Caballeronia sp. LZ062: one gene and its partner. The protein of the gene in region 1 interacts with the protein of each later gene in a pairwise test. Links are inferred from orthologs where the notes say so. Each region holds a gene or a part of one and is shown on either strand. Other genes may lie near its edges.

Region 1 (3,184 bases):
CGTGACTTTCATTCAGGGGGACTTCCGCGAGGACTCCGTGCTCGCGCAACTGGACGAAATCGTCGGTGAGCGACAAGTGGACCTTGTAATCTCCGACATGGCCCCCAACCTCTCCGGAGTAGCAAGTGCGGATGCGGCGCGGATCGAGCATCTTTGCGACCTGGCGCTGGAATTCGCGCAAAACCACCTGAAACCGGAGGGTGCGCTGCTAGTCAAATGTTTTCACGGCAGCGGTTACAGCCAGATCGTCGAGAAGTTCAAGCACCAGTTCAAAGTGGTGGCGCCGCGCAAGCCCAAGGCGTCTCGGGACAAATCGTCCGAGACTTTCATCCTCGGGCGGCGGCTTAAAAATCCAGCCGCAGGAACCGCTTAAACGGTATCGGCGAAAATCGGCGATATTTTCGCGGATTATGCCGAAAAAAGACCATCTCACGCTATTTAGGCGGTAGTGAAACCTTATGGCAGGGGTTAGCGGTCTGGATTAGAATGCTTTGGTGGCGTCGCAAGGTTTATGTTGGCGCCCGTCAATGAGTGAGGAGTGGTGCTTTGAACAACAATATGTTCTCTAAAGCGGCAGTGTGGCTCGTGATCGCACTGGTGCTGTTTACGGTGTTCAAGCAGTTCGATAAGCCCCGCGTCCAGGAAGGCGTGTCGTATTCGCAGTTCATGGACGACGCGAAGAACGGCAAGGTCAAGAACGTCACGGTTCAGGGGCGCAATCTCACGGTCACTCCGTCGGACGGCCAGAAGTACCAGATCGTGTCGCCCGGCGACATCTGGATGGTCGGCGATCTAATGAAATACGGCGTTCAGGTCAGCGGCAAGGCTGACGATGAACCGAATGCGCTCGTCTCCGCGCTGTACTACCTGGGACCGACGATCCTGATCATCGGCTTCTGGTTCTACATGATGCGGCAGATGCAAGGAGGCGGCAAAGGCGGGGCGTTCTCGTTCGGCAAGTCGCGAGCGCGGCTGATCGACGAAAACAACAACGCGATCAACTTCACGGACGTGGCCGGCTGCGACGAAGCGAAGGAAGAAGTGTCGGAGTTGGTGGACTTCCTGCGCGATCCGCAGAAGTTCCAGAAGCTCGGTGGACGCATTCCGCGCGGCGTGCTGCTGGTCGGCCCTCCGGGTACCGGTAAGACGCTTTTGGCGCGCGCCATCGCCGGTGAAGCAAAGGTACCGTTTTTCAGCATCTCGGGTTCGGACTTCGTGGAAATGTTCGTCGGCGTGGGCGCGGCCCGCGTGCGGGACATGTTCGAGCAAGCCAAGAAGCATGCGCCGTGTATCGTGTTCATCGACGAAATCGACGCGGTCGGCCGTCATCGCGGCGCCGGCATGGGCGGCGGCAACGACGAACGCGAGCAGACGCTGAACCAGATGCTCGTCGAGATGGACGGCTTCGAAGCGAATTCCGGCGTGATCGTGATCGCCGCGACGAACCGTTCGGACGTGCTCGACAAGGCGCTGCTTCGTCCGGGCCGTTTCGACCGCCAGGTGTACGTCGGTCTGCCGGATATCCGTGGTCGCGAACACATCATGAAGGTGCATCTGCGCAAGGTGCCGATTGCGAACGACGTCGACGCTTCGGTTATCGCGCGCGGTACGCCGGGCTTCTCGGGTGCAGACCTCGCGAACCTCGTGAACGAGGCTGCGCTCTTTGCGGCGCGCCGTGGCAAGCGAATCGTCGAAATGCAGGACTTCGAAGACGCGAAGGACAAGATCTTCATGGGTCCGGAGCGCAAGTCGGCCGTCATGCGCGAAGAGGAACGCCGCAACACGGCGTACCACGAGTCGGGCCACGCGGTCGTTGCCAAGCTGTTGCCGCACGCGGATCCGGTTCACAAGGTCACGATCATGCCGCGCGGTTGGGCGCTGGGCGTCACGTGGCAGTTGCCCGAGCATGACCGCGTGAATCTGTATCGCGACAAGATGCTGGAAGAAATCGCGATCCTGTTCGGCGGCCGTGCGGCGGAAGAAGTGTTCCTGAACTCGATGTCGACCGGTGCTTCGAACGACTTCGAGCGCGCGACGAAGATGGCGCGTGACATGGTGACGCGTTACGGCATGTCGGACGTGCTCGGCACGATGGTCTACGTCGACACGGAACCCGACGGCATGTTCGGCAAGCTCGCGTCCAAGACGGTTTCGGAAGCGACGCTGCAAAAGGTCGATGCGGAAATCCGCCGCATCCTCGACGAGCAGTACGCACTCGCGCGCAAGCTGCTCGAAGACAACCGCGAGAAGGTCGAAGCCATGACGAAGGCGCTGCTCGAATGGGAGACCATCGACGCAGACCAGATCAGCGACATCATGGCCGGCCGTCCGCCGCGTCCGCCGAAAAACATGCCGCCGCCGTCGGGCGACTCGCCTTCGAGCGGCAACAGCGGCACAGAAGTAAAGCCGGGCAGCGCAACCGCGCCGGCCTAAGCTTCCGGAGTCGTACCATGGGCCGGCGTGCACTGCACGCCGGCCCATTTTCTTTCTGGCCAGCGTTAAGTTCGCGAGCGCCGGTCACTGCCTCTCGCTGATTGTCTTGACCACACCGACCTTTTCTCCCGCCTTGGCCGAGCCGCTGCAATGCGGCCGCTTCACGCTGACGTTCGAACGGCCGCTCGTCATGGGCATCTTGAACGTCACGCCCGATTCCTTCTCCGATGGCGGCCGTTTCCTTTCCCGCGACGCCGCGCTCGCGCGCGCCGAGCAGATGCTTGCCGATGGCGCCGATATGATCGACATCGGCGGGGAATCGACGCGCCCGGGCGCGCCGCCCGTGCCGCTCGACGAAGAATTGCAACGCGTCGTCCCGATCGTCGAAGCGTTGCGCGGCGTGCAGGTGCCGCTTTCGGTCGATACGTACAAGCCCGCCGTGATGCGCGCCGTGCTCGAAGCCGGCGCGGACATGATCAACGACATTTGGGGTTTCCGTCAGGATGGCGCGCTCGACGCCGTGAAGGACAGCCACTGCGGTCTATGCGTGATGCACATGCTCGGCGAGCCGCGCACGATGCAACTGCACGAACCGATCTACGAAGATGTCGTCGCCTCCGTGCGAGAATTCTTCGCGGACCGGCTCGCCGCGCTGACGGCAGCGGGCATCGCGGCCAATCGCGTCACATTCGATCCCGGCTACGGTTTCGGCAAGACGGTCGGGCATAATTACACACTGCTTGCTGAACTC
Region 2 (3,203 bases), 340 kb from region 1 along the record:
GCGAGCGCATCAAGGCGCTCAAGACGCGTCTCGCGAAGCTGCGCCGTCAGCACGGCACGCAGCGGCGGCAGCGCACGCGCAATCGCACGCTGTCGGTGTCGCTCGTCGGTTATACGAACGCCGGCAAGTCGACGCTCTTCAACGCGCTGACCAAGGCACAGGCCTACGCCGCCAATCAACTCTTCGCCACGCTCGACACCACTTCGCGCCGCGTGTTTCTCGGCGAAGAGGCGGGGCAAGTGGTCGTGTCCGATACGGTGGGCTTCATCCGCGAGCTGCCGCACCAGCTCGTCGCCGCATTTCGCGCGACGCTGGAAGAAACCGTCCACGCGGACCTGCTGCTGCACGTCGTGGATGCGTCGAGCCCCGTGCGCCTCGATCAGATCGATCAGGTGAACGAGGTATTGCGCGGCATCGGCGCGGAGTCGATCCGTCAGGTTCTCGTCTTCAACAAGATCGACGCAGTGCCGGAACTCGCGGCCCGCGGCGAAGCGGTTGAAAGGGACGAGTATGGTAATATTTCGCGCGTCTTTTTAAGCGCGCGCACCGGTCAGGGACTCGACGCGCTGCGCGCCGCCATCGCCGAAATTGCTGCGGCCGAAGAAGGGGTACCCGAAGAAAGCTTACCCAGCGTGCTCGCCGAAACACAACCGCCGGCGGAACCCTCGGATGCGCCGGAAGCCACGCAGTCCGCGCAATCCGGGCCGAACGAGACACACGACGCCAACGCGCAGCCGGAAGACCACCGGCCAGCCGAACAACGTGACGGCCACAAGGTTCCCGAGCACGGACACTGAACTGCTCCGCAATACCGACGCGGCATCGAACCGGCTGTCTAATGGTGAATCACCGAGTGAACGATTACAACGAGCGGACTAACAGGCAGCGCATGCGTGCTGTCTTTTCGATCAACGATCCGCGCTGGGGGCGAGGCGACGGCAATGGTGTCAAGAACGATGCGAAGCGTCCGCAGGACGGCAAGCGCGGCAATGGCAAGGAAGAAGGCCCGCCCGACCTCGACGAGATGTGGCGCGAATTCAACCGCCGTATCGCGGGCATCTTCGGCCGCAAGCCGGGCGGCGGCATGCCGCGCGACAACGGCCGCGGAACCAAGATCGGGGTCGGCATCGTCATTGGCGTGCTGATTGCCATTTATCTTGGCAGCGGCGTGTTCGTCGTGCAGGACGGGCATGTGGGCGTGGTCTCCCAGTTTGGCCAGTATCGGCAGACGGTGCCGCAAGGCATTCACTGGCGCCTGCCGTATCCGTTTCAGTCGCACGATATCGTCGATACGTCGCAGATCCGCTCGGTCGAGATCGGCCGCGGCGTCGCGCTCGCGCAGGGCAACGTGCGCGATGCATCGCTGCTGACCAACGATGCGGACATTCTCGACGTGCGCTTCGCCGTGCAGTACCAGATCAAGTCGCCCACCGACTTCCTCTTTCGCAATCTCGATCCCGACCAGAGCGTGACCGAAGCCGCGCAAGCTGCCATCCGCGAGATCGCGGGCGCATCCGCGACGGACGATCTGCTCTACAAAGACCGCGACACGCTGCGCGCGCGTCTTGCCGAGACCATCCAGCATTCGCTCGACGCCTACCGCACTGGCTTGCAAGTGACGGGCGTCACGGTGCAGAGCGTGCAGGTGCCCACTCAAGTGCAGGCCGCGTTCGAAGAAGCGTCGCGCGTGCGGCAGGACAACGAGCGCGCCCGCGACACCGCCGAAGCCTACGCAAACCAACTGCTGCCGCGCGCGAAGGCCGATGCCGCGAAGATGATCGACGAAGCGACCGCTTACAGCAATCGCGAAGTCACGCAGGCGCAGGGCGACGCCGAGCGCTTCAAGCAGGTCTACGCCGAATACTCGAAGGCGCCCGCCGTCATTCGCCAACGCATGTACCTGGACACGATGCAGCAGATCTACTCCCGCACCACGAAGGTTTTCGTGGACAGCAAGGCTGGCAACAACGTCGTGTATTTGCCGCTCGACAAGCTCGTCGAAGCGAACCGGCAGCAGGCGAAGGACGCAGCCGCGAACACGGGCGACGCCGCGTCGGCCAGTGCGCCCGCCGCCGCGAACGCCGAAGTGCGCCCCCAAGGCGCGACGGCCGCTTCGGCCGCTGCGGTGCCCGCGAGCGGGGCGGCAGGCGCGAGCGCGCCGAACGCCGCGAGCGGCGCAGGCGATCCGCTGCGCTCGCGCGACGCGTTCCGCTCGCGCAGCCGTCAAGACGACCTGCAGTAAGGAGCGCCGAACATGAATCGAATCATTGCGCTCGTGGTCGCTGTCGTCGTCGTGCTGTTCATCGGCTCGTCGATGGTCTTTACCGTCGACGAACGGCATGCGGGCGTCGTTGCCGCGCACGGCGACAGCAACCCGCATCTCGACGGTCCGGGCCTGCATTTCAAGCTGCCGCCGCCGTTTCAGACGCTGACCCTCATCGACACGCGCACGCTCACCATCGACGAGGGCGGGGCAGACCGCTTCACCACGTCCGACAAGAACGAAGTGCTGGTGAACACGGTCGTCAAATATCGCGTGGCTGATCCGCTCAAGCTCTTCGTGAGCAACGAGAAGAACACGCAAAGCGCGCAAGAACGCCTGACCGGGCTGATCCGCACGGCGCTCGCGAGCGCGTTCGCAAATCGCACGCTCATCGATGCGCTCGCCAATCAGCAGACGCTGGAGACCGAGGCGCAAAAGGCCGTTGAAGGCGCGGCGTCGGCGTTCGGCGTGCAGCTGGTCGACCTGCAGATGGCGCGCGTCGACTTTCCGTCGGCGGTGGCGGATTCCGTCTACAAACGCATGATCGCGGCGCGCCAGCAAGCGGCCGCGAGCGAGCGCGCGAAAGGCACGGCGGACGCCGACAAGATCAAGGCCGACGCAGAGCGCGAGCAGCAGCAGATTCTTGCCGACGCCTACAGCCAGGCGCAGTCCATCAAGGGCGAAGGAGACAGCAAGGCGGCAGCCATCGCCGCCGATGCCTATGGACGCGATCCGCAGTTCTATCAGTTCTATCAGAGCCTCGAAGCGTACAAGAAGACGTTCAAGCCGGGCGACGTGATCGTGGTCGACCCGAGCAGCGATTTCTTTCGCTTCATGAAGAGCCCGAACGGCGGCGCGGACGCGTCCGCTTCCGCCGCGCCGAGGCGCTGACCGCACCCGCGCCGCGCGGCTCGCTCGCCGCGCGGTGCTCATCCACCGT

Evidence for each region.
Region 2: the proteins of ftsH (region 1) and hflK interact in binary tests that used the Escherichia coli proteins (3 or more experiments, as listed by UniProt). The link is inferred for Caballeronia sp. LZ062 from one-to-one orthologs.

What each region holds. Positions count from the first base shown.
Region 1 is NZ_JARTWB010000002.1:641,181-644,364, forward strand. Bases 125-2,989 are described here. They hold ftsH (ATP-dependent zinc metalloprotease FtsH), read left to right. Parts: upstream 125-546; coding sequence 547-2,433; downstream 2,434-2,989. Other genes in these bases: P9239_RS09045 (RlmE family RNA methyltransferase), read left to right, coding at 125-373; folP (dihydropteroate synthase), read left to right, coding at 2,624-2,989. Also shown: more of P9239_RS09045, read left to right, coding at 1-124; more of folP, read left to right, coding at 2,990-3,184. UniProt on the Escherichia coli protein: Acts as a processive, ATP-dependent zinc metallopeptidase for both cytoplasmic and membrane proteins. Plays a role in the quality control of integral membrane proteins.
Region 2 is NZ_JARTWB010000002.1:984,443-987,645, forward strand. What follows is about bases 164-3,047. They hold hflK (FtsH protease activity modulator HflK), read left to right. Parts: upstream 164-853; coding sequence 854-2,242; downstream 2,243-3,047. Other genes in these bases: hflX (GTPase HflX), read left to right, coding at 164-797; hflC (protease modulator HflC), read left to right, coding at 2,255-3,047. Outside these bases: more of hflX, read left to right, coding at 1-163; more of hflC, read left to right, coding at 3,048-3,154.